DNA from 3 places in the Xenorhabdus aichiensis genome. Region 1 is predicted to be linked to each of the others. Evidence: predicted binding sites of a transcription regulator. Region 1 holds the regulator's gene; each other region holds the start of a gene.
What was found. Region 1 encodes ArgR, which controls arginine synthesis, uptake and breakdown. Its sites were predicted from a motif close to ANTGAATAAAAATACANT; they were not measured.
Positions count from the first base shown of each region.

Region 2: argC (N-acetyl-gamma-glutamyl-phosphate reductase) is a predicted target of ArgR. The motif match lies at 1,549-1,566, and genes of this name have one in related genera.
Region 3: argA (amino-acid N-acetyltransferase) is a predicted target of ArgR. The motif match lies at 1,835-1,852, and genes of this name have one in related genera.

Region 1 is NZ_JAQRFO010000006.1:32,797-36,012, forward strand. Features, by position in the region: gene mdh (malate dehydrogenase) at 1-881, opposite strand, end outside; gene argR (transcriptional regulator ArgR) at 1,409-1,879, shown strand; gene mpl (UDP-N-acetylmuramate:L-alanyl-gamma-D-glutamyl-meso-diaminopimelate ligase) at 2,017-3,216, opposite strand, start outside.
Region 2 is NZ_JAQRFO010000002.1:11,310-14,525, forward strand. Features, by position in the region: gene argB (acetylglutamate kinase) at 1-468, opposite strand, end outside; gene argC (N-acetyl-gamma-glutamyl-phosphate reductase) at 506-1,510, opposite strand; gene argE (acetylornithine deacetylase) at 1,613-2,770, shown strand; gene metF (methylenetetrahydrofolate reductase) at 3,150-3,216, shown strand, end outside.
Region 3 is NZ_JAQRFO010000052.1:3,606-6,821, forward strand. Features, by position in the region: tRNA gene PSI22_RS17720 (tRNA-Met) at 65-141, shown strand; tRNA gene PSI22_RS17725 (tRNA-Met) at 218-294, shown strand; gene amiC (N-acetylmuramoyl-L-alanine amidase AmiC) at 400-1,647, opposite strand; gene argA (amino-acid N-acetyltransferase) at 1,885-3,216, shown strand, end outside; gene recD (exodeoxyribonuclease V subunit alpha) at 3,213-3,216, opposite strand, start outside.

The DNA of each region.
Region 1 (3,216 bases):
CTATCCAGTGACTTCTGTTCAAAATCGCTAAGCTTGCCGATATCTAAACGTTCTTCGATACCATTTTTACCTAAGCGAACAGGCTGAGCGAAGAAGCGGGCATATTTGCCATCACCTTCTACATAGCTGCACTCGATGACATTGCTTTCACCCTGCAAGCCACGGATCAAAGAAAGACCCAGACGTGCCGCTGCCTGCCCCATAGACAGAGTGGCAGATCCGCCACCTGCTTTCGCTTCAACCACTTCAGTACCTGCGTTCTGAATACGTTTGGTTAACGCTTCAACTTCTTCATCAGTGAAGCTGACGCCCTGAATTTGTGACAGCAATGGCAGGATAGTCACACCAGAGTGCCCACCAATAACAGGCACTTCCAACTCCTCAGAGTTCTTACCTTTCAGTTCTGCAACAAAAGTATTGGAACGGATGATATCCAGCGTCGTAACACCGAACAGACGGTTTCTGTCGTAAACGCCTTCTTTTTTCAGAACCTCAGCCGCGATCGCCACAGTCGTATTCACAGGGTTCGTAATAATACCGATTAATGCTTTTGGACAAGCCTTAGCTGCCTGCTGAACCAGATTACGAATGATCCCCGCATTAATATTGAACAGATCTGAACGATCCATGCCTGGTTTACGCGCCACACCCGCAGAGATTAATACAACATCTGCGCCTACCAATGCAGGGGTTGCATCTTCACCAGCAAAACCAGTGACTTTGACTTCCGTTGGGATATGACTAAGATCGGCTGCCACACCTGGAGTCACCGGAGCAATGTCATACAAGGAAAGTTCTGAACCTGAAGGAAGTTGGGTCTTGAGTAGAAGGGCAAGTGCCTGACCAATACCACCGGCTGCACCGAGAACTGCAACTTTCATCCTGATACTCCTTAAATAAATGCTGTAAAAAACTTAAACCTGTCTGGTTAAGAGCCTGAATCTATTTCCCCACATTCAATGCATGTATGGGATAGACTCTCAGCCCCACTGATCACTACGTATTAAGAACAATCTGTTAACAGACAGATTATCTACCTAATGGCTTGATGATGAAACACCAAAGTTATTTTATTCTAGACAAAAGGCTTATCTGTTAATGAGATAACGGACACTTTTTTGAGAATTAATCCTGTTATATTATTAATAACTTAGTTGATTACCTTACTCTTATCTCCAAAACCAAACAACACCATTTAATTAACAATATATTTACCATACTCAATATGTGGGAAAGGAAACGCGGAAAAAATAAACGCATGAATATCCTGATGATTAATAAGGATATATTGGGGAAATGAAAATAATGTAATTATGCTTATTATTTTAGTTTTTTCTTCTCTTCCTTGAATAAAAATTCACTCTTTCGCATAATAATAGCTTCATAACGGATTCAACGATGGTGAAATATGCGTGCTCCTTCGAAACAGGAAGATTTGGTCAAGGCTTTCAAAGCCTTATTGAAAGAAGAAAAATTCAGCTCTCAAGGTGAAATTGTCGCAGCACTTCAGGAAGAGGGCTTTGAAAACATTAACCAATCTAAAGTTTCCAGAATGCTGACTAAATTTGGCGCAGTCCGAACCCGTAATGCAAAAATGGAGATGGTCTACTGCTTACCCGCAGAATTAGGTGTTCCCACAGCCACAAGCCCATTGAAAAATCTGGTCTTGGATGTCGATTATAATCATTGTGTTGTGGTTATTCGCACCAGTCCGGGCGCTGCACAGTTGATTGCACGCCTGCTGGATTCCCTGGGTAAAGCAGAAGGAATACTTGGCAGTATTGCGGGAGATGACACTATTTTTACGACACCAGCACAGGACTTTACAACAAAGCAGCTCTACGAGGCTATTCTCGATCTCTTTGATCAAGAACTTTAACCCTGTCGTATAGCCAAACTACATATACCCAATAGATTTCAAGTTGCAGCACGGCAGCAGACAAACGGAACCCTGGGAATATAGATAAAGAGGATCGCACGACTCATGCGATCCCCTCACTCTGACGATTTTGACAATCAAGCCTCGTGCACTTTCTTACCCAGCTCAGTCAGCAACTTCTCGTGAATGCCACCGAATCCACCATTACTCATGATAAGAATGTAATCACCCGGTTGTGCCGCCTCAACAATCACACGTACCAAAGCATCAATATCCGCACTCCAGCGAGCAGGTTGGATGCAGTGTTCCGCAATTTCTGCAACCTGCCACGGAATATTGGCAGGCTGATACAAGAAGACTTCATCAGCACGCCCCAGAGAAGGCGCAATATCATTTTTGCTCATGCCCATTTTCATGGTATTTGAACGCGGTTCTAGCACAGCTAGGATACGAGCGACACCGCCAACTTTACTTCTCAACGCTGCCAGTGTCGCCAAAATTGCAGTGGGATGATGAGCAAAATCATCATAAACAGAGATACCATTCACTTCACCACGCAATTCAAGACGGCGGCGCGCATTGATAAAATCGCCCAGTACCTGACAAGCATCCGCAGGCTGAACACCAACATGATGGGCAGCCGCAATTGCGATCAAACCATTGTGCATGTTGTGTTCACCCACCAATGACCAGTTCACTTCGCCAACCTGTTCACCTTGATGGAACACTTGGTAGATGCTGCTATCCTGACTGACTTTCTTCGCTTGCCAGTTGCCCGTTTCCCCGATATGTTCCAGCTCACTCCAGCATCCCATTCCGAGCACATGTTTCAGGTTAATGTCATTATCGGGTACCAGAATCTTACCACTGCCCGGCACAACCCTGACGAGATGGTGGAACTGTTTTTGAACGGCCGCTAGATTTTCAAAAATATCAGCATGATCAAATTCAAGGTTATTCATGATTAGCGTGCGGGGGCTGTAATGCACGAATTTTGAACGCTTATCAAAAAACGCGCAGTCATACTCATCCGCTTCAATCACGAAAAATGGACTTTCACCGATTTGTGCTGAAACGTCAAAATTGCCCGGCACACCGCCGATCAGGAACCCCGGCTTATAACCGCAGGCTTCTAAGATCCATGCTAGCATTCCTGCGGTTGTCGTTTTACCATGCGTTCCAGCGACGGCTAACACCCAGCGTTCTGGCAAAACATGATCATGTAGCCACTGTGGGCCAGATGTATAAGGAATGCCACGATCCAGCACCGCTTCCACACAGGGATTACCACGTGTCATGGCATTGCCAATGATTACCATGTCTGGCTCAGGATCGAG
Region 2 (3,216 bases), on a different contig from region 1:
CATCAGCTCACCCTCTTCGGTGATGCCAATAGAGCTGATAATTGGCATGTAACCGACATCCAGCAAAATTTTCAGGAGATCGGGTTTACCCGGATGAGCCTTTCCAGTGTGACCGAATTCCTCATCAAACGGGGAAACTCGCACCACACCACCATCTCCCAGACACAATCCAATCGCCGGCAATCGGTATTTTGTCGCGCAAGCCAGCAGTGTCTTATTAGCAGTTCCTGCCAATGTCCCCGTAACGATATTAATCTGATCTGCTGGCGTTACCCGCAGGCCTTGTTTCTTCACAATCGGTAGCTGCAATCTCTGCATCAGTTCATCAACCAAACAGCCACCGCCATGTACAATGACTAACGGGCGCTTATGCGTCTTCCGATATGACTGCAATGTGGAAAACAACCGCGCCAGCGCTTCTTCGCTGTCTAACAACACACCACCCAATTTGATAACTAACGGCTCCATCGGATTTATCCTCTGTCGGTATTAAAGTCTGCCGGAATTAAAGCAATGCCTGAGTTTCTGCAAACCCAAAACGAATATTCATGCACTGTACTGCTTGTGCTGCCGCGCCTTTCAACAAATTATCCTCAGCCCCGACAATGATCAGATGCTGTCCTTGAACAGCAAAACCAATATCGCAGAATGGCAAACCCACGACGGCTTTCAATGCCGGCATACCTTCCGTGTATAGACGCACCAACGGTTTATCATGATACGCCTGCTGGTAGACTTCCCTAATTTGCTCTTCTGTTACGCCTGATTTCAACTTGCAGGTGATCGTGGCGAGAATACCGCGCGAGAAATTACCCAGATGAGGGGTAAAAATGACTTCGGTGCCTAAATGTGCCGCGATCTCGGGTTGATGACGATGATTAAAAACCCCGTAAGGCTGCAAACTGACTTCACAAAAACTGTTGTTAATTGTTGCTTTCCGCCCTGCTCCACTGACACCACTGACAGCATTGATGACGGGCCATTGTTCAGTATCCAGCAGATTTTTTTCCAGCAAAGGCTTCAATGAAAGCTGAGAGACGGTGGGATAACAGCCGGGAACTGCGATCAACTGGGCAGTCTTGATTTTTTCCGCCTGCCATTCCGCCAGCCCGTAAACTGCCTGATCGAGCCAAGCCGTATTTTTATGCTCGAACCCATAGTATTTTGAATAAAACTGTGTATTTTGTACGCGATAGGCTCCGGATAAATCGAAGACGGTACAACCTGCTTGTAGAAATATCGGCACAATATCATGGCTGACTTCATGGGCAGTGGCGAGGAAGACGACATCAATACCATTCACTGCTTCAGCCACATCAGTCAGCGGCTGTAAAGGTAAATCAACAATGCCCTTGTACTGCGGGTAGAGATCTGAAAAACATTTCCCCGCATCTGAACTTTGAGACGAAACCATTAAGCCAGAGAGATGGACATGGAGATGACGTTGCAGATATGCTGCTAACTCTGCTCCGGTATAGCCACTGGCACCAACTATCAGCGTATTCAACATGGGACTTATTCACCTTGTAGTAGTAACCCAATCACATTACTGCATTTATATTCAGTTATAATGCATGAATATTGATACTATCATGAGTAAGGGCTGTCAACAGTGAATATTAAATTACCATCATTTATTAAATTATATCATCAGCTCATTGCCACACCTTCCATCAGCGCAACCGATGCTGAACTGGACCAAAGCAATGAAATATTAATCAACCTGCTGGCTGGCTGGTTGAAAGACCTTGGTTTTAACATTGAAATTCAGCCAGTTCCTGAAACCCGTGGCAAGTTCAATATGCTGGCAACATTGGGTAGTGGTTCTGGAGGTTTACTGTTATGTGGTCATACAGATACGGTGCCATTCGATGAAGGGCGCTGGACACAAGATCCCTTCACACTGACCGAGCGGGATAACAAATTTTATGGCCTTGGCACCGCCGATATGAAAGGCTTCTTTGCTTTTATCATTGATGCACTGCGAGATATTGATGCCAGCAAGTTATCGCATCCTCTTTACATTCTGGCCACCGCAGATGAAGAAACATCGATGGCAGGTGCGCGTTATTTTGCTGCCAATACCGCCATTCGGCCTGATTTCGCCATTATTGGCGAACCAACATCGTTACAGCCTATCCATGCGCATAAAGGACACTTGGCTCATATTATCCGCATTGAGGGAAAATCCGGCCATTCCAGCGATCCCGCACGCGGTGTCAACGCACTTGAACTCATGCACGAATCCATCACGCAACTGATGGAATTACGCACTACCTTGCAGGAACGCTATCACAATCCAGCATTTGTTATTCCTCATCCAACTATGAATTTCGGCCATATTCACGGTGGTGATGCCGCAAACCGCATCTGCGCCTGCTGTGAACTGCATATGGATATTCGCCCGCTGCCCGGATTGACCTTGCAGGATATGGACGAATTACTGCATAAAGCACTAGAGCCGGTGAAACAGCGCTGGCCGGGACGTTTAAGCGTTACCCCTCTCCACCCTCCCATTCCGGGTTATCAATGCCCGACCGATCACAAATTGGTTAGCGTGATCGAAAATTTGTTGGGAGCGAAAGCAGAAACCGTCAATTATTGTACGGAAGCGCCTTTTATTCAGGAATTGTGTCCGACATTAGTCTTGGGGCCAGGATCAATTGAACAGGCACACCAGCCCGATGAATTTTTAGGTATGGAATTTATTGAGCCGACCAAAAAATTGATTTCACAGCTGGTTGAGCATTTTTGCCTGCAAGCCCATTAACTTTACGATTATTTTTACTCTACAATTGGGAGAGAATATCCAGTAAAAGTTTTAACCTCGATAAGTGCATCGGGGTTTTTCGCTATTTTCCGGCAAAAAAATCGCACAAAACTTCATTAATTCCTCTCAGCATCACTCATAATCCGCATAGCTCCGTTCACAGGCCAATTAAATCAGGCGTTTCTCTTGCTCTGCCCAACATGAATTTCTTTCCTGATCATTTTGAATATTCCTCATTTCGGATAAGTCACTTTGCTGTTGACTAAACATATTGCTTCGCTCATTCTATTTAGACATCTAAACGTATAGACATGTAAACACTTAAGCATCTAAACGTAAGCGGATCAAAATATTCCGCTGATTTACGAGGACACAGGGTATGAGTTTTTTTCACGCTAATCAGCGAGAAGCGCTGAATCAGAATTTGGCTGAGCTTGAAGGGCAGA
Region 3 (3,216 bases), on a different contig from region 1:
GTCATATCGGCAGGATTTAGTACTAAAGAATGTTATCATTTAGTATGTGCAAGTAGTAGACGGACGCGGGGTGGAGCAGCCTGGTAGCTCGTCGGGCTCATAACCCGAAGGTCGTCGGTTCAAATCCGGCCCCCGCAACCAATTCTGTACGATGTCATATCGGCAGGGTTTAGTACCAAAGAATATTATCATTTAGTATGTGCAAGTAGTAGACGGACGCGGGGTGGAGCAGCCTGGTAGCTCGTCGGGCTCATAACCCGAAGGTCGTCGGTTCAAATCCGGCCCCCGCAACCAACTTTTCTTTTGTATCTTTCACGATCTCACTTCCTTGTATTTCCCTCTTTTCCCCTTAATTTTTAATCCTGTTTGTTTTATTCGCACTGATTAAAGGCGGATATTTCACCGCCGTGCCAGCTCTACACCACTTTTAAAATAAGCCTTAATACCTGCAAAAATGGATTCTGCCACTTGCTGCTGGAATTTCGCCGTTTTCAATTTGCGTTCTTCTTCCAGATTACTGATAAATGCCGTTTCAACCAAAATGGACGGAATATCCGGTGCTTTCAATACTGCAAATCCCGCCTGATCGATACTATTTTTATGCAGTTTATTGACCTTGCCAATCCGTTTTAGCACTTCACTGCCAAATTTGAGGCTATCATTAATCGTCGCGGTTTGAACCAGATCCAACATAGTATGATCCAGATATTCATCACCACTTTTGCTAACTCCCCCAATCAAGTCAGCCTCATTCTGGGTCTGTGCCAGAAAACGGGCGGTATTGCTGGTTGCTCCCTTGGTTGATAACGCGAACACGGAAGATCCTCGTGCGGCTCGATTGGTAAAGGCATCCGCATGAATAGAAACAAATAAATCCGCCTGCATCTTGCGTGCTTTCGCGATCCTGACCTGCAATGGAATGAAAACATCCTCATTACGCGTCATGTAAACTTTCATGCCGGGCTCACGTTTGATCAGTGTTTGCAGGCGGCGGGCAATCTGTAACACCACATCTTTCTCACGGGTCTTATATTTCCCAATGGCACCTGAATCTTCACCGCCATGCCCCGGATCAAGCATAATAACAATCGGTCTGTTCCTGCCTGCCTGCCCCGGTTTTCTCTTTTCAGCAGGCAGATTCTTCTCCAAATCCCCGCTGTTGTATTCTTCCAACAGCGCTTGCAAGGGATCATCCTCCACATTTGCCGCCTTGCTCGGATAAAGATCTAACACCAGACGATGTTTGAATTTCGCAATAGGTGGCAGTGTAAAAATATGCGGGACAACTGGCTGCTTAATTTCAAACACCAGACGCACGGTTTTGGGATCGAATTGCCCGGCTCGTACCAATTTTAAATAGGGATCTCGCTGATGAATCTGCGACCCCATACCGCTCAGGGCACTATTAAGCTGAACACCCTGCAAGTCGATGACAATCCGGTTAGGGTTTGAAAGAGAAAATTGACGATATTTCAGTGAAATATTAGCCTCCAGTGTCACTCTGGTATAACTTGATGCAGGCCAGATACGAACAGCAATAATTTTTGACGTTGCTGCGTGCCCTATTGAGCTAATGCTCAACAACCACATAGCTGCTGCGCCTTTCAACAAATTGCGACGTGAAGGATTATGGTCTGAATGACTCATCGTTTATTCCATTTAAAAACAACCAAACGCGGTAATCTTGCCAAAAAAGACTGTCAGGCGGCAAACTCTAATTAATTAGCGAGTGGCTGTCATCAAAAAAAGCATTTTATGCTCTCTCAATTTATTAATATCAATATAAATAATATCGTTATTTTTATCCATGTTCCCTCTTGCCATTTTTGACAAAAAAGAATAAAAATACAAAAATTATGAATAAGAATTCATCAGGGGAGTTTCATGAAAGAAAGCTGTACTGAATTGGTTGAAGTTTTCCGGCATTCAGTTCCGTATATAAATGCACATCGAGGCAAAACCTTTGTCATTATGTTGGGCGGTGAGGCTATCGCTCACGAGAATTTTCCAAATATCGTTAATGACATCGGCCTACTGCATAATCTGGGCATCCGTTTGATCGTCGTGTATGGCGCTCGTCCCCAAATCGACCAAAAGCTTGCCGAATACCATAGTCAGCCGATTTATCACAAGCACACCAGAGTTACGGATGCCAAAACACTGGAGCTGGTCAAACAGTCCGCAGGCCTGCTACAGCTTGATATTACGGCCCGTCTTTCCATGAGCCTCAGCAATACACCATTGCAAGGTGCCAATATTAACGTTGTCAGCGGTAACTTTATTATCGCCCAGCCACTAGGTGTCGATGATGGCATTGATTACTGTCATAGTGGCAGGATCCGCCGCATTGACGAGGAAGCCATTAACCAGCAGTTGGATAACCATTCTATTGTATTAATTGGGCCCGTTGCCGTTTCCGTCACAGGTGAAAGTTTCAACCTGACTTCCGAAGAAATAGCCTCACAATTGGCGATTAAATTAAAAGCCGAAAAATTGATCGGGTTCTGCTCATCACAGGGCGTACTTGATGCAGAGGGGAATATCCTGTCGGAAATTGTTCCCAATGAGGGGCAAGCACGACTGAATGAGCTGGAAAGTGAGGGAGATTATTCTTCAGGTACCGTCCGCTTCTTGAGAGGAGCCATCAAAGCCTGCCGTCGTGGGGTTCGTCGCAGCCATTTGATCAGCTATCGGGAAAATGGCTCGCTGGTTCAGGAATTATTCTCCCGTGAAGGCAGTGGAACCCAGATAGTCATGGAGCGCTCCGAACAGATCCGTCGAGCCAATATCAATGATATTGGTGGCATTCTTGAGCTTATTCGTCCATTGGAACAGACAGGCATCTTGGTTCGCCGCTCACGAGAACAACTGGAAATGGAAATTGATAAGTTCACTCTGATAGAGCACGATAATGTAACAATCGCCTGCGCCGCGCTCTATTCTTACCCTGACGAAAAAATTGGTGAAATGGCCTGTGTTGCGGTTCATCCCAACTACCGGAACTCTTCCCGTGGCGAAGTATTACTGGATTCCATCGCCAGTCAGGCCAGACAGGCAGGGCTGGAAAAACTATTCGTACTCACGACCCGCAGTATCCACTGGTTTCAGGAAAAAGGCTTTGAACCTGCTGAAATCAATATGCTGCCAGTGGAAAAACAAGCGCTGTATAACTACCAGCGCTGTTCGAAAATCTTGATGTTAAATTTAGAGGTTCAC